One region of the Telluria sp. ZB4P34 genome, then DNA from elsewhere that is predicted to be linked to it. Evidence: riboswitches for the same ligand, from Rfam matches in the RefSeq annotation. Region 1 holds a riboswitch; the other holds the start of a gene.

What was found. Region 1 has a riboswitch for cobalamin ahead of AC56KL_RS12710 (TonB-dependent receptor). Riboswitches for the same ligand answer to the same signal wherever they lie in the genome.
Region 2: linked by a shared signal. The riboswitch ahead of AC56KL_RS22970 (TonB-dependent receptor domain-containing protein) and the one ahead of AC56KL_RS12710 (TonB-dependent receptor) in region 1 are both predicted to bind cobalamin.

Annotation. Positions count from the first base shown of each region.
Region 1 covers NZ_JCASIF010000006.1:116,547-128,076, reverse strand. Annotated here, with positions in the region: gene AC56KL_RS12720 (hypothetical protein) at 1-700, opposite strand, end outside; gene AC56KL_RS12715 (M1 family metallopeptidase) at 697-2,913, opposite strand; cobalamin riboswitch at 3,042-3,283, shown strand; gene AC56KL_RS12710 (TonB-dependent receptor) at 3,366-5,381, shown strand; gene AC56KL_RS12705 (cobalamin-binding protein) at 5,381-6,268, shown strand; gene AC56KL_RS12700 (thiol:disulfide interchange protein DsbA/DsbL) at 6,427-7,089, shown strand; gene AC56KL_RS12695 (hypothetical protein) at 7,086-7,457, shown strand; gene AC56KL_RS12690 (DUF6151 family protein) at 7,461-8,045, opposite strand; gene AC56KL_RS12685 (antibiotic biosynthesis monooxygenase family protein) at 8,042-8,347, opposite strand; gene AC56KL_RS12680 (ATP-binding protein) at 8,387-9,688, opposite strand; gene AC56KL_RS12675 (hypothetical protein) at 10,012-11,238, shown strand; gene AC56KL_RS12670 (MipA/OmpV family protein) at 11,305-11,530, shown strand, end outside.
Region 2 covers NZ_JCASIF010000029.1:1,531-13,060, reverse strand. Annotated here, with positions in the region: gene cobT (nicotinate-nucleotide--dimethylbenzimidazole phosphoribosyltransferase) at 1-634, shown strand, start outside; gene AC56KL_RS22980 (adenosylcobinamide-GDP ribazoletransferase) at 642-1,421, shown strand; gene AC56KL_RS22975 (histidine phosphatase family protein) at 1,424-1,966, shown strand; cobalamin riboswitch at 1,986-2,228, shown strand; gene AC56KL_RS22970 (TonB-dependent receptor domain-containing protein) at 2,295-4,136, shown strand; gene AC56KL_RS22965 (FecCD family ABC transporter permease) at 4,161-5,180, shown strand; gene AC56KL_RS22960 (ABC transporter ATP-binding protein) at 5,182-5,955, shown strand; gene cobO (cob(I)yrinic acid a,c-diamide adenosyltransferase) at 5,952-6,578, shown strand; gene AC56KL_RS22950 (cobyrinic acid a,c-diamide synthase CobB) at 6,578-7,879, shown strand; gene cobU (bifunctional adenosylcobinamide kinase/adenosylcobinamide-phosphate guanylyltransferase) at 7,876-8,436, shown strand; gene cbiB (adenosylcobinamide-phosphate synthase CbiB) at 8,430-9,374, shown strand; gene cobD (threonine-phosphate decarboxylase CobD) at 9,367-10,347, shown strand; gene AC56KL_RS22930 (cobalamin-binding protein) at 10,344-11,225, shown strand; gene AC56KL_RS22925 (cobyric acid synthase) at 11,222-11,530, shown strand, end outside.

The sequences.
Region 1 (11,530 bases):
GCCGGCGCACCAGCAGCTTCATGCCGTCGTACCAGGCCAGCACCGCCGACTTGCGGCGCCGGTCCAGCGCCAGCACGGCGCGGCCGGCGTCTAGCGTCGCATGGGCCAGCAACAGCAGCAGGCCGGCCACCAGCGCCGCGCCCGGCGCCGCCGGGCCGGCCGTGGCGGCGGCAGGCCCCTCTGCTGCAGCGACGAGCATCGATCCGAGCACGGCCGCCACGCCGAGCGGCGCCACGGCCCACAGCAGCATGCGCAACAGGCGACCGTATTCGCGCACGCCGCCGGCGACCAGCGCGGCCAGGCCGAGCGGGGCCGGGGCGCGCGCGGCGGTGATGGCCGCGCCGGTCAGCAGGGGCGAGAGCAGCAGCGTCATGGCCAGCGCCACGATGCCGCCGGCGCCGATCGCCGAGGCGTACCGGGTGTGCAGGCCGACGAGGTCCCCGATCGCCACCAGGTCGAGCCGCTCGGCCAGGGCCGGCGCGGCGGCGCTGTGGTCGAAAGCCGCGCCCAGCATGGTCCAGATGGGCAGCGTGGCGACCAGCGCAGGCAGCAGCAGCGCCACCAGCCAGAGCAGCATCAGCCGCCATTGCAGGGCGGGGCGCAGCGCCGCCAGCAGGCTGCGCAGGCCGCCCTGGCCATGCTGCGGCAAAGCGGAAGGCGCGGCGGCGGTAAGCCCGGCAGGAGAGATCGTGGTCGTCATACGGTGGCGATGAAGGACAGGATGAGTTGGATGAAGGCCGCGGCGTCGACCGTCCAGCGCGTCGATGCGCTGCGGTTCGGTGCGATCGTGCGGCTGTCGTCGAGCTTGTTCACGTCGAGGTAGTGGCTGCGGCGCGGGTCGATTTCGGCCGAGACGGCGCGCGCCGGCTTGACCCAGCTGAAGGTGCGCCATTTCTCGCTGGGCGAGTCGGCATGCCAGGCCACCGTCTCGCTGCTGCCGTCGGCAAAGCGCACCACCAGCGTCTGCGGCACGCTGGCGCCTTCGCGGCGCAGGGTCACCTGGGTGCGCCAGGGGAAGGGCCCCTGGCCCTTCTTCGCGTTGGCGTTGGCCTTGTGCCAGTCCGCGCGCTGTTGCGCGATGCGCCGCTCCAGCGCCGCCGGCGCCTCCTCGATGCGCTTGCCGTTCACCAGCCGGGTGCCGGCCGGCGGCAGCACTTCCTCGCTCGACAGTGTGGCGACGCGGTCGTCCACGCGGCCGGTGGCGTACACCTGCTGCGCAAAGACGTCTTCGACCGCGGCGCGCTCGCCGCTGCCGTCGGCCAGCGCCTCGCGCAGGTCGGCGATGCTGGGATGGCGGAATTTCCAGCGGCGGTAGTATTCCTGGAAGCCCCGCTCCATGGCCTCGCTGCCGATGCGCTCCTCGAGGTCGCGCAGCACGATCGCGCTGCGGGTGTACACCGGGCCGATGCCCTGCAGGCGCTGCCAGGCGTTGTGTCCTGGCGTGTCCGCCGGGCGCTGCGGGCTGAACAGGCGCATGGCGTCGAAGCCGTCGAAGCCGGGGTCGATGCCGACGCGCTTGAGCAGGGCCGGCGCCGGGTATACCTGCTGGCGGCGGTCGCGCAGCATGCGGCTTTCCCAGTAGGAATTCAGGCCTTCGTCCAGCAGGGGCTCCTCGAACTCGTTGCTGGCCAGGATGCCGTAGAAGTAGCCATGGCCGAACTCGTGGATGGTCACGGCGTCGAGTTCGTACTCGGCCAGCGATTTTTCCGGCACCGCGGCATGGCCCCCGGCGGTGAAGAAGGTCGGGTATTCCATCGCGCCCGCTTCTTCCGCGCCGGGCGGGGGGATCACGACGGTGAGGGTGCGGTAAGGATAGGGCCCGAGCATGCGCGAGAAGTAGGCCAGCGAATCCTTGGCCGCCTTCATCGCCGGCTTGGCGCTGGCTTCGTATTCCGGCGGGTAGAGTACGCGTACCGTCACGATGGGGCTGCCGGGGCCGGTCCAGGTCTCGACCAGGGGCGGGGCGCTGCGCTTGTCCGCGGTCCAGGCGAAGTCGTGTACGTCGTGCTGCACGTAGCGGTGCGTCACCATGCCGTTCTTCTCGCTAGGGACGCCCTGCCGTTCGCCGGTGGCGCCTACCGTATAGCCCTTCGGCACGGTCAGGCTGACGTCGTAGCTGCCGAAGTCGGCATAGAACTCGGAGTCGAGGTGGAATTCGTGCGCGTTCCAGCGCGGCGCCGTGGCCCCGCGTTCGCCCGGCAGCTCGAGCACCGCGATCTTCGGGAACCACTGCGCCACCAGGTGGAAACTGCCATAGTAGCCGGTACGCGCGATCACCCGCGGCAACTGGGTGGTGAAGGCCATGTCGAGCGTGGTGGACGCGCCCGGCGCCACCGCCTCCGGCAGGTCGAGGCGCGCCACGGTATGGTCGGTGGCGGGGCCGTTGTCGGGCTGGACGAACTGCCACGCCACCTTCGCGCCGCCCTGGCTCACGCTGCGCAGGGCGATGTGTCCCCACTCTCCCTGAGCGGTGCCGACGCTGCTGCGGAACCCCTCGCCGCGCAGGCGCTGCTCGGTGAAGAAGGTGCTGCCTTCGCCTTCGAAGGCGTTCATGTAGAGGTGGACGTAGACGCTGCGCACCGGCACCGCGCTGCGGTTGCGCCAGGTGAGCTGCTGGCGGCCGTCGACCACGTGCCTGTCGGCGTCGAGGGTCGCCTCGATGCGGTAGCTGGCCACGCGGTCCGACAGTGTCGCTTGGTCGCCGCTGCGCATGCCGCCCCAGGCGCCGGGGGCGCTCGGCACCGTGACGGCGGCCGCGTCCGGCGCGGCAAGGGCGATGCCGTCGAGCGAAGACGGCGTTCCCGCTGCCGGCGCGTCGGCCTGGACGACCCAGGTTCCCGCGGCCAGCAAGACGGCCAGCGGCGCGGCGGTCAACAGCGTACGCAGCCGCTGCCGGCTCCATGAAATGTGCATGCAACACTCCCAGATGGTGTGGATCTTCCTGTTCTATGGCCGCGACTATATCCAACAAGTTGAAGCAATGCCATCGTTTGTGCATAGACCGGAAGAGAGGCGCCGGCAACGGGGAAAGACTTGTCAGGTTATAATCGCCGGGTTCAGGTGCCCGCGCGCGCAGTCTGCGTGCGCAGTTAAACGGGAAACACGAGGCAATGGCGCTGCGCGCCGGCGCCGAGGTGTGCTGCCCCCGCAACGGTCAACAAGCGACAGCGACAGGCTTGCCTGTCGCTGTCAGGCTGCCTCGATTACCACTGTGCCTCAGGCATAGGAAGGTGGGGCGGTCGGTCTTGCAAGCCCGGATACCGGCCAGGACAGGTGGAAGCGCCGCGTGGCATGGCCCGCAGCGACTTCCGTTGAACTCCGGTGTGCGGGGACGCAGGCCGGCGCCATTACCGAGAACATCCAACATGAAATTTGCTGCTGTACCGCGCAGCGCGCCGGCTTTCAAGCCGCTCGCGCTGGCTTGTGCCTTGTCCCTGTCCGTCCTTGCCGCCGATGCGCTGGCCCAGGAAGCCCGCACCATCCCGCCGGACGCCCCGGCCTCGATCGTCATCACCGGCGCGCGCTTCCCGGCCCAGCCGGCCAGCGCGCCGATCGGCGCCACCGTGATCACTGCCGAGGACATCCGCCGCGCCGGCGCCACCGATGTCAATGCGGCCATCCGCAAGCTCGGCGCCGTCTACGGGCGCCAGAGCCTGGACGGCTCGCCCGACTTCGCGCTCGACCTGCGCGGCTTTGGTTCCAACAGCGCGCAGAACCTGGTGATCCTGGTCGACGGCGTGCGCCTGAACGAGAACGAGCTGACCAATGCGGTCCTGTCGAGCATCCCGGTCGACACGGTGGAGCGCATCGAGATCCAGCGCGGCGGCAGCAGCGTACTGTACGGCGAAGGCGCGACCGGCGGCGTGATCAACATCATCACGCGCCGCGCGCTGTCAGGCGGAACCCACGGTTCGCTGTTCGCCGAAGGCGGCCGCTTCGACACGCACGACGTGCGCGCTTCGCTCACCCATGGCGCCGGCCCGCTGTCGTTTGATGTGGCCGTGGCCGACCGCGGCACCGACAACTACCGCAAGAACGGCCGCTTCGAGCAGCAGACCGCCAGCGGCGGCGTCCAGTTCGCATTGGCTGGAGGCCGCGCCGGCCTGCGCTTCGAGCGCTCGAAGCAGGATGCGCGCTTCCCGGGTTCGCTGACCGAGGCGCAGTATCTGCTCAATCCGCGCAACAGCTTCACGCCGGACGACTTCGGCGCCCTCGACACCGACCGCTACAGCGCCTTCGCCGAGCACCGCATCGGCAACCTGGAACTGGCCGCCGAACTGTCGCGCCGCGAGCGCGAAGTCGAGGCCAACTACTTCTACATGAGCAACGGCGCCAAGGTGGCCTCGCGCTCGCGCTACGACGCGCGCCAGACCCAGTTCTCGCCGCGCCTGCGCCATACGGCGAGTCTGAGCGAAGGGAAAGACCAACTGCGCAACGAACTGGTCGTGGGCATCGACCTGGTGCGCTGGGAACGCCAGACCGCGTCCGATTTCTCGCGCGGCGATGCCGGGCAGCGTTCGAACGCCGTTTACCTGCGCAACGAGCTGCTGTGGAACGCCCCGCGCAACGCACGCCTGGCCATCGGCGGCCGCCACGAGCGCTTCACCAAGGATTATTCCGACCCGCTGGCCTTCCCGCCGGTGGTGAACGAGCACCGCAAGCAGTCCATCAATGCCTGGTCGTTCGAGGGCAGCGTCGACGTGCTGCCGCAGGTGAACCTGTTCGCCAAGGCGGGCCGCAGCTACCGGCTCGCCAACGTCGACGAGAACAGCCTGCGCTCCGGTCCGGACGTGCTGGCGCCGCAGACCTCGCGCGACCTGGAACTGGGCCTGACCGTCGGCCCGAGCGGGCGCCAGCTGGCCGCGCGCCTGTTCCGCCACCGTCTGACGGACGAGATCTTCTACGACCCGACCATCGGCTGGGGCGCCAACACCAACCTCGACCCGACCCGCCGCGAGGGCCTCGAGCTGGAAGGCCGCTACGCAGTGACCGAGGAGCTGCGCCTGACCGGCCAGTGGCAGAGCGTGGACGCGGAATTCACCGGCGGTCCCAATGCCGGCCGCGAGATGGTGCTGGTGCCGAAGAACGTCGTCAGCGCGCGCCTGGCGTGGACCCCGGACGCCCACAGCGTCGACGTCGGCGCCCAGTGGGTCGACAGCCAGCGCTACGGCAGCGACTTCACCAACGGCTGCGGCGCCCGCATTCCGTCCTATACCACGGTCGACGCGCGCTACGCCTACCGCATCAAGGGCTGGGAAGCGGCAGTCAGCGGCCTCAACCTGGCTGACCGCCAGTACTACAGCAACGCCTTCGGCTGCCGTTCGGGCATCTACCCGAGCGACGGCCGCCAGCTGAAGCTGTCGCTGCGCTACGACTTCTGATGGGCGCGCTCCGCACCATGCTGGCCGCGCTGGCGGCCTGCGCTGCGCTGGGCGCCGAAGCCGCGGTGACCGTGGTCGACGATGCCGGCCGCCGCGTCACCGTGCAGCAGCCGGCCCGGCGCGTCATCTCGATGGCGCCGCACGCCACCGAGCTGCTGTTCGCCGCCGGCGGCGGCGCGCGCGTGGTCGGGGCCATGAACTACAGCGACTATCCGGAAGCGGCGAAGAACATCCCGCTGGTGGGCAGCAACAGCGTCATCGACATGGAGCGGGTGCTGGCCCTGAAGCCGGACCTGGTCGTGGTCTGGCACAGCGGGAACACGGCGCGCCAGATCGCCCAGCTCGAAGGATTGGGCGTGCCAGTCTTCCACAGCGAGCCGCGCCGCATGGGGCAGGTGGCCGACAACATCGAGCGCCTGGGCCAGCTGATGGGCACCGGACCGGCGGCCCGGGGCGCGGCCGGGGAGCTGCGCGCCAGGCTGGCGGCGCTGGCGGCGCGCTATGCCGGGCGCCCGCCCGTTACGGTGTTCTACCAGATCTGGGACCAGCCGCTGTACACCCTCAATGACGACCAGGTCGCCAGCGATGCGATCCGCGTCTGCGGCGGGCGCAACGTGTTCGGCGCGCTGAAGGCGGTGGCGCCGGAAATCGGCGTCGAGGCCGTGCTGGCGCTCGACCCCGAAGCCATCCTGGCCGGCAGGCGCCACGATCCGGCCAATCCGGGGCTCAAGCTGTGGGAGCCGTACAAGAGCATGACCGCGGTCAGGCGCGGCAACCTCTTGACGGTTAACGGCGAACTGCTGACGCGGCCGGGTCCGAGGGTGATCGATGGCGCCGCCCGGCTGTGCGAAGCCCTGGAAGCGGTGCGGCAGCGGCGGCCGAAATGAAGCCCGGAACTTGGCAAGCCGGCCATTGAATTAACAAATCCCCGTATCGCCCACGTTAATTCCGTAAGCAAATGCAAAATTCAGTCCTTCCTCAGAATGGCGGGCCGAAAAAGTGGTAATCTCCCGGCGTTTGCTCAATTACTTGTGGAAGGAAACCTATGCGTTCTCTGCGTTTTGCCCTCATTGCCACCGCGATGGTCGCCAGCACTGCCTTTGCGTCGCCGGCCGACCCGAAGAACGGCGTGGACTACCAGACCTTGACGGCACCGCAGCCGGTGCAGGCGACGGGCAAGAAGGTCGAGGTCATCGAATTCTTCGCGTACCACTGCCCGGCCTGCAACATGCTGGAACCGGCCTTCAACCAGTGGGCCAAGAAGCAGGGCGACAACATCGTCGTGCGCAAGGTCCATCTGCCGTTCCAGGGCGCGAATGACCCGGAAGCCCACCTGTTCCTGACCCTCGAAGCGATGGGCAAGCTGGAAGAGTTCCACCCGAAGGTGTTCCGCGCCTTCCACGTCGAGAACAAGCGCCTGCTGAAGGATGACGCGATCATCGAATGGGCCGTGAAGAACGGCCTGGACCGCGCCAAGTTCATGGAAACCTGGAACTCGTTCGGCGTGACCACCAAGCTGCGCCGCCTCGGCCAGGTGCAGGCTGCCTATAAGGTGACCGGCACCCCGACCATCATCATCGACGGCAAGTACGTGGTGCAGCCGAGCGTGGTGGCCGAAGTGAACAAGATCCGCGACGTCGGCCAGATGCTGCAGGCGACCACCCAGGTCATGGACGCACTTGTCAAGAAGGCGGCTGCCACGAAATGAGCAATGACGTCGAACGCGAAGTCCTCAAGATGTACGCTGGGTCCCGGCCCAACGAGGACGACCTGTTTGAGAGCAGCACCGTCAATCACGTGGCGTGGGGACTGGCAGTCTTCTTCGCGGGGGTGAGCATCTGGCTTGCGATCGCCCTCGTGAATGCGGAGAACCAGCGCTACGCCCTGATGACCAACAAGTGCCCGGACCCGCTCTTCGAAGGCGGCATCGACAAGACCTGCCTGCAGGCCGTGCGCTCGCGCGACCACTGGTGGGAACACCTCTGGTTCGGGGCTACCCACTTGAGTGGGGAATACGAATATGTCTCGCGCTATCCCCACAAGCGCACCGCCGAGAAGCCCGCCGCCGAGCGTTGACCTCTACGGGGTCAGCGCCTTTCTTTCTTCCAGCGACAGCACCTGCACGGTCTTCACCGGCTGGCCGGTACCCGCCTGGAAGAAAGGGTTGTTCCGATAGCCGCCGCCCAGGCGCGCCTTGACCAGCATCCACCCGACCTTGCCCACCACCTTGGCCGTGCTCAGGCCACTTGAAGCGACCGGGGCGCTCGCCGACCGGGTCTCGACCCTGCAACGCAGCGGCCCGAGAACCCGTTCAAGCTCCGCGTCCGGTGCGGCGAGGCAGGCCCGCACCAGGCCGACATAGGACGTGCGCGGGTCGCGCGGCGTGTTGCCGATCGGGGTAAGGCAGCAGCTTGCATACCAGCGGTACAGGCCCTTGGGAGACAAGGACATGCAGGCCAGGTGTTCCCGTCCGGCCTCGAAGCGCACGGCAGCGGGCAGGGCGGCCGCCACCTCGGTGCCGCCGGCCGCATCCAGGATGCCCGTGCCCAGGAAATGGCCGTAGGCCTGGCAGTCCTTGCAGTAGCAGACGGCGCGCGCGGCCACGCGCCTGACGTCGACCTGTCCGCGCAGCTGGCCGCAGCGGCAGCGTAGAGCGATTGTCATGGGGCGCCTCCATGCATGACGAGAGTGTAATGCTCGACGGTCGGGAAGGGGTCGTAAAAATGGTGCAGCAGCGCCTTCCATTCCTGGTAGCGGTCCGAACCGCGGAAACCCACGGTATGGTCGTCGAGCGTACGCCAGTTCACCAGCAGCAGGTAGCGGTTCGGCCGTTCCAGGCAGCGCTGCAGCTGGTGCGACAGATAGCCGGGCATGCCGGCGATGATGCCGGAAGCCTGGCCGAAGGCGGCTTCGAATGCGTCTTGCTGTCCCGGTCGCACGTCCAAATTGGCAACTTCGAGGATCATCGCAACTCCTTGGGTGGGTTCGGCATGGACTTGCCGTTGTCAGGCGGGAAGGGTGATGACAAAACGCGCGCCGCCCAGCGGCGAGCTTTCCGCACGCAGGGCGCCGCCGTGCAGCGCGATCGCCTTGCGTGCGATCGACAGGCCGAGGCCGAAGCCGCCGGTGGCGCGATCGCGGCTGCGGTCGAGCCGGTAGAAGGGCTCGAAGACCTTGTCGCGTTCCTCGTCGGGGATGCCGGGACCGTCGTCGTCCACCGTGATCTCGACCTGCTTGCCCGTGCGCGTCGCCGCCAGCAGGATGCGGCCGCCCGCGTATTTCTGGGCATTGCGCAGCAGGTTGCAGACGGCGCGCGTCAGGAGGCGGCGATCGATCGCGAGTTCGCCCAGGTCCTCGGCGAGCCGGGTGTCGAGCGCATGCTGGCAGGGCGGCAGCATGCCGGTGCAGTCGCGCAGCACGTCGAGCAGCGCCGCCGGCGCGGCCTGCACATTGCGGGCGCTGTCGAGCTTGCTCATGTCGAGCAGTTCGTTGACGAGGGAATTCAGTTCGCGCAGATCGCCTTCCATGGCCTTGATGCGCTTGCTCAGGTCCGGGTCCCTGGCGCGCGCGTCGAGCAGTTCCATGCCGAATTCCAGCCGTGCGATCGGGGTGCGCAGCTCGTGCGACACCGAGTGCAGCAGGCTCTTTTGCGCTTCCAGCAGGTCTTCGATGCGGTCGGCCATGTGGTTGATGCGCTCGGCCAGCGGGTAGATCGAGGCCGAGGGCTTCATTTGCGAACGGGCGCTCAGCTTGCCGCTGCCGAACGCGTCGGCCATGCGCGACAGCGACTGCAGCCCCTGCCAGTGCGAGCGCGACCACAGCGCGATCGGCACCAGCAGGGCCACCGCGACGATCACGTAGCGCAGGGCTTCCATCTTGAGCGCCTGGTCGATGTCCACCGGCAGGTTTTGCGCGTGCAGCACTTCCTCGTGGCTGCCGATGTAGCGTTCGCCTTCCAGGTCGACGCGGCGGTAGAAGCTGCGGCTGGCCGGGTCGAGCACCAGTTCGCCACGGTCAAGCAGGGTGCGGCGGGCGGCGGGGAGCGCATCGCGCGCCTGCGCCAGCGGAATCAGGTCGTAGCGCACGTTCGAGACGACGCGCACATTGTTCAGGCGGGTGAGCCAGTCGTCCGTCGGCGCCTTGTCGACGTAATGCTCGAGCAGAAAAATCTGCCCGGCCGCCTGGCGGCGCGCGATGTCCTCGAGCGGGTCCCCGAACAGCCGGCTGAAGGCGAAGTAGATCACGAAGGTGGCCGCCGTGATCGACAGCATGACCAGCACGAAGAAGCGGAAAAAAATCCGGTTCACGTACCCATCTCGCAAGACTCACAGTGTCGGATTGCTGCGTAAGACATAGTTTCTCCTTGGCGGCATTGTATAGGAGCAATCGTGCTCCGTGGAGGTCTTACAAATTGACGACAATTCGTCGACAGTTCGAGGGGGAATGCGGCGCCGGGAATTCTTACCATGCTCAACATCAGGTACGGATTTATCTGGTTTTCCGTTTGCCCGCCTGATATGCGAGTGTCGGCGGGTTTTTTTATTCAACAGTACGTGATCGGATGCCGGTCGGGTACTTCAGGAAATGACCGGTGCGGGAGCCGCACCGGCTACGAGTGGAGAAGAAAAAAATGAGCATGTTTGGACGCACCCTCGTCACTGCCGCGGTAGCCGGCATGACCCTGGCAGCCTGCGGCGGCGGCGACAGCGCCGGCACTTCCGGCATGAAGAACCAGCAGGCAGGACAAGGCATCGCCGTCGGCGAGCCGAATGGTGGCGTTCCAGTCGTTTCCGAGTACATCAAGATGGCGCAGGACAGCGCCTGCACGGAGGACCGCAACACGCTGTTCGTCATCGACAGCAAATACGTGCTGTGGGACCGTGCCGGCAATTGCCCGGACATGGCTTATGAACAAGTTCTGATGGGGCCGACCCCGCAGGCCGTGCTGTGCCGCTCGGGCCAGACCATCGCCGGCCCGCGCACCAGCTGCACCGACGAAGCCGCACGCCCTCTGTTCGAGACCGTGCTGAAGAACCTCGACAAGGCCGATCTCGGCCTGGGCGCCGCCCACAAGGTCGAGCAGCTCAGCTTCCTGCCCAAGTCGGGCGCCCCGATCGCCTACAAGACGGTAGTGGCCGACAGTTTCTCGAACATCACCACGCCGCGCGAAGTCGTCATCAAGGACGCGGCCGCCTGGTCGGCCCTGTGGGCCGAGCACAGCAAGGGCCGCATCGCGGCGCCGGAAGTCGACTTCTCGCGCAACATGCTGGTGGCCGTGTTCTCGGGCGGCGGCAATGCCGGCTGCCGCACTTTCGAGGTGGTGTACGTTGGTTCGCGCGACGGCAAGATCCTGGTCGAGTACGAAGACCGCGACGTGTCGCCGGTGGCGATCTGCCCGGCGGCCGTCACCCACCCGATGCGGGTCGTGTCGATCCCGCGCGCCGATGCGCCGGTAGAGTTCCGCAAGATCGTGTCCGACTTCGTCAACTTCCAGACGATCGAACCGCATGTTCGAACGCAAATCACGACGGCACGCAATGTCGTGGTACGCGATGAAAAGGCCTGGGCGGACCTGTGGGCCGAGCATGCAGGCACCCAGGCGCCGTTGCCGAAGGTCGACTTCACCAAGCAGATGGTGATCGCCATGTTCCGCGGCGCCATGCCCGACCTCTGCCATTCGTCGGGTATCCGTTCGGTGAATTTCCAGGACGGCAAGCTCCGGGTCGGTATCGTCGATTCGTTCCCGGCCCCAGGCCAGGTATGCGCCCAGGCGCTGGTCTTCCCGGCACACCTGGTGACGGTAAATTACAGCGACGCGCCGGTGGAATTTGTCGTGGAAGTTCCTCCAAAGCAGTAACAATAGGTGAGAGTTCAGCTTGCTCGACGTAAAATATCGGCTTGCTGAACTTTGATCGTTAAAGACATGAAAAAGCTTTTCGCCCTGGTCCTGGCTGTCTCGGGCAGCGCCGCAAGCGCACAGACGCCGACCACCAACCCGATGCCCGATGGCAGCCGCGATATGTATGCGGGGCTGGGTATCGTGTCGGCGCCGCGCTACGAGGGGGCGGACAGCAGGAAAGTGCGGGCATTGCCGGTGCTCCAGGTACAGTGGAGCAACGGTGTGTTCGTGTCGGGCATGAGCGCAGGGA
Region 2 (11,530 bases), on a different contig from region 1:
GCCGGCGATGTCGCGTGCGCAGCTCGACACCGCGCTCGAACACGGGATCGCCCTGGTGCGCGACCTGCCCGGCAATGTCGTCGGCTTCGGCGAGATGGGTATCGGGAACACGACCGCAGCTGCCGCCATCATGCACAAGCTGACCGGCCTGCCACTGACGCAATGCGTCGGCGCCGGTACGGGATTGTCGCCCGACGGCATTCGGCGCAAGCAAGAGGTCATCGCCGCAGCCGTCGAACGGCATGCGGGCGTCGATGATCCGCTCGCCGTACTCGCCACTTTCGGCGGCTTCGAGATTGCCATGATGGCCGGCGCCATGCTGAAGGCGGCCGAGCAGCGCAAGCTGCTGCTGATCGACGGCTTCATCGTCACCAGCGCCTTGCTGGTGGCAAGCCGCCTGCAGCCGGCCATCCTCGACTACTGCGTATTCGCCCACTGCTCCGACGAGAACGGGCACCGCCTGATGCTCGACGCGCTCGGCGCCCAGCCGCTGCTGCAATTGGGGCTGCGCCTTGGCGAAGGCACCGGCAGCGCCCTCGCCCTGCCCCTGGTGCGGGCAGCCGCCAACTTCCTGAACGAGATGGCGACCTTCGCATCGGCGCAGGTCAGCACCAGCACCAGCACCGGCAGCTGACCAGGCCATGCAGCAGCTGCGCCTGTTCTTCATCGCCGTCCAGTTCTTCACGCGCCTGCCGATCCCGCGCTGGGTCGGCTTCGAGCAGGAGTGGCTGCACCATGCGTCGCGCTACTTCCCGCTGGTCGGCATGGTCGTGGGTGCGATCGCCGCCGGCGTGTATACCGTGGCGAGCCTCGTCTTCACGTCCCCGGTGGCGGCGGTGCTGTCGACCGTCGCGACCATCTACGCCACCGGCGCCTTCCACGAGGACGGCTTTGCCGACACCTGCGACGGGATCGGCGGCGGCATGTCGCGCGAGCGGGTGCTCGAGATCATGAAGGATTCCCGCGTGGGCGCGTATGGCGCGATCGGCATCGTGTGCATGCTCGCCACCAAGTGCACGACGCTGGCGGCGCTGCCGCCCGCCAGCGCCATCGGCGCCCTGCTGCTCGCCCATCCGCTGTCGCGCCTGGCGGCCACCTCGCTCATCTGGCGCATGGAATATGCGCGCGCCGAAGGCAAAGCCAAGCCGCTGGCCGAGCGCATGACGACAATGGAGTTCGGCATTGCCGCAGCGACGGTGGCCATCGCCGCCGCCATCCTGCTCGCGGCCGGCGTGCTCGACCTGCGCGCCCTGGTTGCGGCGCTCCTCGCTTGCGGCGCCGCAACCTGGTGGCTTGCCCGGAAGTTCAGCCGCCGCATCGGCGGCTACACCGGCGACTGCCTCGGCGCGGTGCAGCAACTGGCGGAAGCCGTGATCTACCTCGCCGTGCTGGCCACGCTCGGCCAGGGCGCCCTCGTCTAACGATGCAGCTGGTCCTCGTGCGCCACCCGCGGCCGGAGATTGCGCCCGGCATCTGCTATGGCAGGACCGACCTTGCCGCGCCCGCGGCCGCCCTCGCGCAGGTCGCCGCCGGCCTGCGCGAGGGCGGATTGCCGGGCGCGCTGCCCGTGTATGCCAGCCCGCTGCTACGCTGTACCGCCCTGGCGCAGCAGCTGGGCGTTCACGCCGCGCTCGACGCACGCCTCGCCGAGATGGACTTCGGCGCCTGGGAGATGCGCAGCTGGGATGCGATTCCCCGCAGCGAAGTGGACGCCTGGGCCGCCGACCTGCTGCACTATCGCCCCGGCGGCGGGGAAAGCGTGCTGCAGGTGGCCCGCCGCGTTGCCGCCTTCCGCGACGGGTTGCGCCAGGCCGGCCAGTCCCATGCCTTCCTCATCTGCCATGCCGGCACCATGCGCCTGCTCTGCGCCCTGCACGCCCACGGCAGCATCGAAGAGGCGGCGCTGCATGCGGCTTCCAGCGCGCACAGCATCGACTACGGCGAAGTGATCGTGCTGAAAGACTGACAAGGCCCGCGGTCCCGCCGTATAATGACGGCGTTTTGGTGCTCGCGGTCGTGTTCACGACTGCAGTTAAACGGGAAACACGAAGCCCTTTAAAAGGCCAACGTGTGCTGCCCCCGCAACGGTAAGCAAGTGCCGCGCTCGATGCATGAACAGTGCAGGGCTGCGCGGCAAACCGTCTTCCATGACCACTGTGCGTTTTGCATGGGAAGGTCGGACGGCCACACTTGCCAGCCCGGATACCGGCCAAAAGGTGGGAGTGCCTGCGAGGCGCTCCTGATCAATCTGGCCTACGGGGACGTCGGCTGGTTGTCTTTTGATTGAGTTATTCATGAATCTCCCTGTAAGACGGCAAGCGGCCGCGCTGCCGTTCGCGCTGTCGCTCGCACTCACCCTTGCTGCACCTGTCTCCGCACAAACCCTTGACGCGGTCCTCGTCACCGCCAGCCGCATGCCGCAACGCGCGGTCGACGTCATCGCCGACACCACCGTGATCCATGCCGAAGAAATTGCGCGCTCGGGCGCTGGTTCGGTAGCCGACGTGCTGCAGCGCCAGCGCGGCATCGAGATCACCCGCAACGGCAGCGCCGGCGCCTCGACCAGCGTGTTCCTGCGCGGCGCCAACAGCAACGGCGTCGTGGTCCTGCTGGACGGCGTGCGCATCGGTTCGTCCACCAGCGGTGTGGCGGCCTGGAACGCGGTGCCACTCGCCGCCATCGAGCGCATCGAAGTCGTCTACGGACCGCTGAGCACCCTGTACGGGGCGGACGCGATCGGCGGCGTGATCCAGATCTTTACCCGCAAGGGCGACGCCGGCCCGACGGCCAGTGGCTCGATCGGCGCCGGCAGCAACGGCACCCGCAAGCTCGATGCCGGCCTCTACGGCGCCGGCGGCGCCCTGCGCTACGCCTTGAGTGCCGGCTACGAAGACTCGGACGGTTTCTCGGCCACGCGTCCTGGCGCCTTCGGCTTCAACGCTGACGAAGACGGCTACCGCCGCCGCAATGCCAATGGCCAGGTGTCCTATACCGTCACGCCGGGGCACGAGATCGGGGCGCAGTTCCTGCATAGCGACCTGCGCTCGCAATACGACAGCGGCGCCGGGCCCTACGACGTCAACAGCCAGCAAGACCTGAACACGGCAGCAGTCTACCTGGCCAGCCAGCTCGCCTCGAACTGGCGCAGCACCGTGCAATACGCCAGGTCAAGCGACAAGCTGGGCAGCTTCACCAGCGCCCTGCCATCCGGCGCCAGCCAGATCGATACCCGCCAGGACGAATTCACCTGGCAGAACAGCATCGCGCTCGGCCCCGACACGCTGCAACTCCTCTACAGCCACCGCAAGGAAGACGTCGCATCGAGCTCCAACGAGGCGTTGACGCGCGCCCGTATCACCAATTCGTATGCGGCCGCCTATTCGGCCAGGCGCGGCAGCCACCTGGTCGACCTCAGCGCCCGCCACGACCGCTCGATCTACGGCAACAGGAACACCGGTGCGGCCGGCTACGGCTACCACTTCGGCAAGGGCTGGCGCGCCACGGCCAGCACCGGCACCAGCTTCCGCGCGCCGACCTTCAACGAACTGTACTTCCCCGGCTACGGCCTGCCGACCAACAAACCGGAAAAGGGCCGCAACTTGGAAGCCGGCCTGCGCTACGACGCAGGGCAGTTGCAGTTCGACGCCACCTGGTTCCGCAACCGCCTGACCGACATGATCGTCACCGCCAACCCGTGCCCGGGCCGCACCGGCAGCTGCGCCTACAACGTCAACCGCGCCACGCTGGAAGGCCTGAGCCTGGCGGCCGAGACGCGCGTGGCCGGCGCAAGGCTGCGCGGCAGCCTGGACTGGCAGGACCCGAAGGACGAGACCACCGGCAAGCAACTGGCGCGCCGTTCGAAGAAGCACGCCAGCTTCACTGCGGACAGCAGCCGGGGCAAGCTGACGGCCGGCGCCGAGCTGCTGCTGTCGGGCGAGCGCTTCGACGACGCGGCCAACCGCAATCGGCTGGGCGGCTACGGGCTGCTCAACCTGTACACTAGCTGGCAGCTCACGCCGGAGGTATCGCTGCTGCTGCGTCTCGACAACGCTGCCGGCAAGCGCTATGAATTGGTGCGCAACTACGGCACCAGTGGCCGCACCTGGTTCGCAGGCCTGCGCTACGGCATCCGCTAACCGGCCTTGTCGAGAAGGAGCCCCATGCATCACCCCGCCCATGCACACCGCCAGCGCGCCATGCTCGCCATCGGCGCGCTGCTGCTGTGCGCCGTCGCCAGCCTGCTGTTCTCCGGCATGACGGGTTCGATCGCCGTGCCCCTGGCCGAGATGCCGGACGCCCTGCGCCAGCTGGCGCGGGGCGAAAGTTCGCTGGCCGCGTCGCTGCTGGAGCTGCGCGCGGGCCGCGCGCTGACGGCCTTCGTCACCGGCGGCGCGCTGGCGCTGGCCGGGGTGATGATGCAGGCGCTGCTGCGCAACCCGCTGGCCGACCCCTATGTGCTCGGCATCTCGGCGGGCGCCTCGGTGGGCGCCCTGCTGGCGCTGCTGCTGATGGCGACCGCAATCGTGGTCGACATGGCCGCACTGGGCGGTGCGGTAGCGGTGTCGATGCTGCTCTACCTGCTGGCCCGGCGCGACCTGCGCGGGGGCCTGGCGGCGGAAGGAGGCACCTCGATGCTGTTGCTCACCGGGGTGATCCTGTCGTCCGCCTGCATGGCCCTGGTAACCCTGATGCTGTCGATCGCGCCGGAAGGCCGGCTGCGCAGCATGATCTTCTGGATGATCGGCGACCTTGCCGGGGCGCCGCTGCGCCTGACGCCCTGGCTGGTGCTCGGCGCAGGCATGCTATACGCCTTGCGCAGCGCGCGCGCCATGAACGTGGTCGCGCTGCACGCGGAGGCGGCCGCTACGCTGGGCATCCGGGTCGGCCGCCTGCGCAAGGGACTGTTCTTCGTGTCCGGCGTGCTGACCGCCAGCGCCGTCACCAGCGCCGGCTCGGTCGGCTTCGTCGGCCTGATCGTCCCGCACGCCTGCCGCTTCGCCTTCGGGCCCGACCACCGCGTGCTGATTCCGGCTGCGGTGCTGACGGGCGGCAGCTTCCTGGTGCTGTGCGATACGCTGGCGCGCACCATCATCGCGCCGCAGCAGCTGCCCGTCGGCGCGATCACCGCGGTCATCGGCGCGCCGGTCTTCCTGTACCAGCTGCACCGGCTGAGGAGGTGAGATGATCCGCACCGAATTTCTCGACATCACGGTCGGCACGCGCACGCTCGTGCGCCAGCTCGACTGGGCCGCCCGCCCTGGCGAATGCTGGAGCATCATCGGCCGCAACGGCGCCGGCAAGAGCACCCTGATGCGGACCCTGGCCGGCCTGCGCAGCCCTGGCGGCGGCGCCGTCGTGGTGGGCGGCCGCCCGCTGGAGCGCTGGGAGCCGGACGAGCTGGCGCGCGCGCGCGCCTTCCTGGCACAGTCGCGCCACGATGCGTTCTCGTACAGCGTGATCGAAACCGTGCTGTCTGCGCGCCATCCCTACCACGCGAACCGCTACTGGGAAGGCAGCGACGACCACCAGGCCGCCATGGCGGCCCTGGAAGTGATGGAAGTGGCGGATCTCGCCGCCCGCGACGTCCGCACCCTCTCCGGCGGCGAGCGCCAGCGCGTCGCGATTGCCGCGCTGCTGGCGCAAGACACCCCGCTGCTGCTGCTCGACGAGCCGGCCAATGCGCTCGACCTCGCGCACCAGGTGAGCTGCATGGGACTGCTGTCCCGCCTGTGCCGCGAGCAGGGCAAGACCGTGGTCATGATCGGTCACGACCTGAACCTTGCCTACCACATTTCCACCCACGCGCTGCTGCTGCATGGCGATGGCCGCTGGCTGGCCGGCGCCGTCGCCGACACGATGCAGCCGGCGCTGCTGGGCGACTACCTCGGCCACCCGATCGAGATGATCGAGCACGGCGGCCGCCGCATTTTCCTCCCCTATGAGGCCACCACATGAACGACATGACCCAGGAAGAGCTCGATGCATTGAACGAGCGCCACCGCCAGCGTATGGAGCGCAAGAAGGCCGTCATCGACGCCAAGATCGCGGCTGCCGACAAGGAAATCGGCATCATCATTGTCAACACCGGCAACGGCAAGGGAAAGAGCTCGAGTGCCTTCGGCATGGTGACGCGTGCGCTCGGCCACGGCATGCAGGTCGGCGTGGTCCAGTTCATCAAGGGCGCCATGTCCACCGGCGAGGAAAAATTCCTGCGCCGCTTCCCCGACGAAGTCAGCTTCCACGCGATGGGCGAAGGCTACACCTGGGAGACCCAGGACCGCGAGCGGGACATCGCCAGGGCGGGCGAAGCGTGGGAGCAGGCGCGGCGATACCTGACAAACCCGGCCTGCGGCATGGTGGTGCTGGACGAACTGAACATCGCCCTGAAGTACAAATACCTCGACGTGCACACCGTCATCGCCGACCTGCTCGACCGCCCGGTGATGCAGCACGTGGTAATTACGGGCCGCGGCGCGCCGCCCGAACTGGTGGCGGTGGCCGATACGGTTACCGAGATGAACGTCGTCAAGCACGCCTTCAAGGCGGGCATCGCGGCGCAGGCCGGGACCGAGTGGTAATGAACAGGGATGCGGGCGCACGCGCCGTGCTGGTCGCGGCAATGGCGTCGGGCCAGGGCAAGACCAGCGTCACCGCCGCCCTGGCGCGCAAGCTGCTGCGCCAGGGCCTGCGCGTGCGGGTATTCAAGTGCGGCCCCGACTTCATCGACCCGATGCTGCTCGAACGGGCATCCGGCGCGCCGGTCCACAGCCTCGACCTGTGGATGGTCGGCGTCGACGAATGCCGGCGCCGCCTGCACGACGCGGCGCGCGAGTCCGATGCGATCCTGATCGAAGGAGTGATGGGCCTGTACGACGGCTCCCCGTCCGCAGCGGACCTGGCGCGCGAGTTCGGCGTGCCCGTGCTGGCCGTGATCGACGCGTCGGCCATGGCGCAGACGCTAGGCGCGGTCGCGCGCGGCCTGCGCGACTACGGTCCCGTTGCTCTTGCGGGTGTGGTGGCCAACCGCATTGCGAGCGAAGGCCACGCGAACATGGTGGCGTCCTCGCTGCGCGACATCCCGCTGGTCGGCTGGCTGGCGCGCCAGGACACGCCGCTGCCGGAACGCCACCTCGGACTCGTCCTGCCGGGCGAAGTCGACGGCCTGGAAGCGCTGCTCGACAAACTTGCGGACGGCCTCCACTTCGACGAGGATGCCTGGAGTGGCCTGCCGGTGATGACGCAGTCGGCGACCGAATGGCAGGGGGTGGACCGGCTGCTGGACGGACGTACGGTCGCCATCGCGCGCGACGCGGCCTTCTGCTTCCTCTACCACGCCAATCTCGACCTGCTGGAAAAGATGGGCGCGCGCCTGCGCTACTTCTCGCCGCTGGCGAACGAGCCGGTGCCGGTCGATGCCAATGCCGTATTCCTGCCCGGCGGCTATCCGGAACTGCACGGCGAGGCGCTGGCGAAGGCATCCCGCTGGCATGGGTCCCTGCATGCGGTCCACGGGCGCGGCGTGCCGATCCTGGCCGAGTGCGGGGGCATGATGGCGCTGGCCGACGGTCTCACCGACCAGGACGGCAAGCGCTGGCCCATGGCTGGGCTGCTGCCGGGCGAGGTGCGCATGCAGCCGCGCCTGGCCGGACTCGGCGCCCATGCGATGCCGACCGCGCAGGGACCGGTGCGCGGCCACAGCTTCCATTATTCGCGCTTCGAGACCCCCGTGCCGGCGCAGGCTTACACCGTCAAGACGAGCACCGACGCACAAGGCGAAGCCGTGTACCGACTGGGATCGCTCACCGCGTCCTACTTCCACAGCTACTTCCCGTCCAACCCGCCCGCCATCGCGGCGCTTTTCAAGGGGACTGCGCCATGACCTGCACCCTCGTGCTCGGCGGCGCCCGCTCGGGCAAGAGCGGCCATGCGGAACGGCTGGCCAGGGATTCCGGCAAGGAGATCGTCTACGTCGCCACCTCGCGCGCAGGCGACGCCGAAATGGCGGCGCGCATCGCCCACCACCGGGAACGGCGCCCTTCCCACTGGCGGACGGTCGAAGAAGAACTGTCGCTGGCCGCAGTACTGCGCGAACACTGTACCCCACAGCGTCTGGTGGTGGTCGATTGCCTGACGCTCTGGCTGAGCAACCTGATGTTCTGCGACGGGCGCGCCTGGCCAGACGTGGGGCAGGTCGACCTGCCGGAGCGCTTTCACCAGGAGCATGCGGCGCTATTGGAGCTGCTCCACGAGGGCACCGGCGGCGACGTGGTCTTTGTCTCGAACGAGATCGGCATGGGCATCGTTCCCTGGGGTGCGCTGTCGCGCTGCTTCGCCGACGAGGCGGGCAGGCTGAATCAGGAAGTGGCAGCGCGCGCGGACCGTGTCGTCTTCGTGGCGGCCGGGTTGCCGCTGCTGCTCAAGGGCGCCGCATGCTGAGCGGCCTGTCGATGCAGCAGATTGCCGGCCTGCTGGTCGCGGGCGTGCTGCTCGACCTGCTGCTGGGCGAGCCGCGGCGCTGGCATCCGCTGGTGGGGTTCGGCAAGCTCGCGGCGCGGGTCGAGCACCGGCTGAACCGGGGCCAGGCGCGCCTGGCGCGTGGCCTGCTCGGCTGGTCGCTTGCGGTCCTGCCCCTCGCTGCATTGGCATGGCTGGCGGCGCAGCATGCCGGGCTGTGGCTGCATGCCGTGCTGCTGTATGCCTGCATCGGCTTGCGCAGTCTGCGCGAACATGCGATACCGATCGTCGACGCGCTGCGCGCCGGCGACCTGGCCACGGCGCGCACCCGCACGTCATGGATCGTCAGCCGCGACACACACGTGGCCCAGGAAGCCGACCTGGCCAAGGCCGGCGCCGAGTCGCTGCTCGAAAACGGCAACGATGCGGTGTTCGGCACGCTGTTCTGGTTCATGGTGGCTGGCGGCGCCGGCGCCGTCCTGTTCCGGCTTGCCAACACGCTCGACGCCATGTGGGGCTACCGCAACGAACGCTTCAACCTGTTCGGCCGCACCGCAGCACGCATCGACGACGCGCTGAACTTCGTGCCGGCGCGGCTCACTGCCCTGTCCTACGTGCTGCTGGCCGGCCCGGCGCGTGCACGCGCGTGGCAATGCTGGCGCACCCAGGCCGGCGCCTGGAGCAGCCCGAACGCCGGGCCGGTCATGGCCAGCGGCGCCGGCGCCCTCGGGGTATCGCTGGGCGGCGCCGCCGTCTACGACGGCGGGACCGAGCAGCGCCCACCGCTGGGCGCAGGGCCGGCCGCTACGGCAACGGACATCGTGCGCGCCTGGCGCCTCGTACTGCACACTACCCTGCTCTGGCTCGCCGTCGCCTGCATGGCGGCGCTGCTGGTGCTGGCCTGGGGCCGGCATGCTTGAGCACGGCGGCAACCTGCGCGAGGCCGCGCGCCTCCATGGACGCGACGACTGGATCGACCTGTCGACCGGCATCAACCCGCACGGCTATCCGGCGCCCGCGCTGCCTGCGGACGCCTGGCACCGCCTGCCCGAGCCGGATCCGGCGCTGCTGGCGGCAGCCTGCGCGTATTACGGCGCCGCCGACCTGTTGCCGGTGGCCGGCACACAGGCCGCCATCCAGGCCCTGCCGCGGCTACGGGCGCCGTCACGGGTGACGGTGTCCGCGCCCTCGTATGCCGAGCACGCATATGCCTGGGCGAAGCATGGGCATGCGCTGCAGCTCGCCCCCTACACGAAGCTGGCGGCCGCGGTCGAGACCAGTGAGGTCGTGGTCGTCGTCAATCCGAACAACCCGACCGGCGAGACGATCGCGTCTGCGCGCTTGCTGGCATGGGCCGGCCGGCTCGCCGCGCGTGGCGGCTGGCTGGTGGTCGACGAAGCTTTCGGGGATACCGACCCGGCGCTGAGCCTTAACGGCCATGCGGGGCAACCCGGCCTGATCGTGCTGCGCTCGGTCGGGAAGTTCTTCGGGCTGGCAGGACTGCGGCTGGGATTCGTGGGCGCCGACACGGCTACCCTGCGTGCGCTCGCGGACCTGCTGGGGCCGTGGACCGTGAGCGGGCCCGCCCAGGCGGTGGCGCTGCAGGCGCTGCGCGACACCGACTGGCAGCAATCGACCTTCGCGCGTCTCCAGAGGGAAGGAGTGCGCATGCGCGGGCTGCTGGAAACGCAGGGCATTCGCGCGACCGGCACGCCGCTGTTCCACTGGTGGCCCGAAGCCCAGCCGGAAGACTTCCACGCGCACATGGCGCGCCACGGCATCTGGTGCCGCCTGTTCCGTGAAGCGGGGCGCGGCATCCGCCTCGGGCTGCCGCCGGACGAAGGAGGATGGCAGCGGCTGGAACATGCACTTCTAGAATGGAGAATTCGATGACAAGCTTGGACTTCGCGGCGGCAGCCCTGGCCGCGGCTTTGGCTGCGCCGCTGGCGGGTGCAGCGACGGTGCGCGACGACGCGGGCAATGCGGTCACGCTCGGCAAACCGGCGATGCGGGTCATTTCCATGGCGCCGCACGTCACCGAGGTGCTGTTCGCCGCCGGCGGCGGCAGCCGTATCGTCGGCGCGGTGAACTATAGCGACTATCCGGAAGCCGCTAAGGGCATTGCGCGCATCGGATCGAACCGCGAGATCGACCTCGAGCGCGTCATCAGCATGAAGCCGGACCTGATCGTCGCCTGGATGCACAACAATTCGGAACGCCAGATCGAGATGGTCCGCCAGCTGGGCGTACCGGTATTCCTGAGCGATCCGCAAACGCTCGACGGCATTCCGGACAACGTCTCCCGTCTCGGCGAGCTCATGGGGACGGAAGCCGTGGCCGTTCCCGCCGCGGCCGAGCTGCGCCGGCAGCTGGCGGCGCTGCGCACCCGCTATGCGGGACGCCCTCGCGTGCGCGCCTTTTACCAGGTATGGGACAAGCCGCTGTACACGCTCAGCGGCAGACACATCATCACCGACGCACTGCGCCTGTGCGGCGGCGAGAACATCTTCGACAAGCTGACGGTGGTCGCACCGGTCGTGTCGATCGAGAGCGTGCTGCAGGCCGATCCGGAGGCGGTGTTCGGCACCGCCGAGAAGAACTACGGCGGCGTCAGCATGTGGAAGCCCTATGCCACGCTGACGGCCACGCACAGGAACAACCTGTTCACGGTCGACGGCGACCTGCTCAACCGCGCGGGACCGCGCTTGATCGCCGGAACGGCCATCCTGTGCGAGAAACTCGAGCTGGCGCGCCAGCACCGCGGCAAATGAAGGACCTGCCCTTCCGTACCCTGATGGTGCAGGGCACCACTTCGGACGCCGGCAAGAGCACGGTGGTGGCGGCCCTGTGCCGCTTGCTGTTCGAGCGTGGCATACGGGTGGCGCCATTCAAGCCGCAGAACATGGCGCTCAACAGCGCGGTCACGGCGGACGGCGGCGAGATCGGGCGTGCACAGGCGCTGCAGGCGATCGCCGCGGGCCTGGAGCCGCACACCGACATGAACCCGGTGCTGCTCAAGCCATCGAGCGACACCGGCGCCCAGGTGATCATTCATGGCCGCGTGCGCGCCGAAATG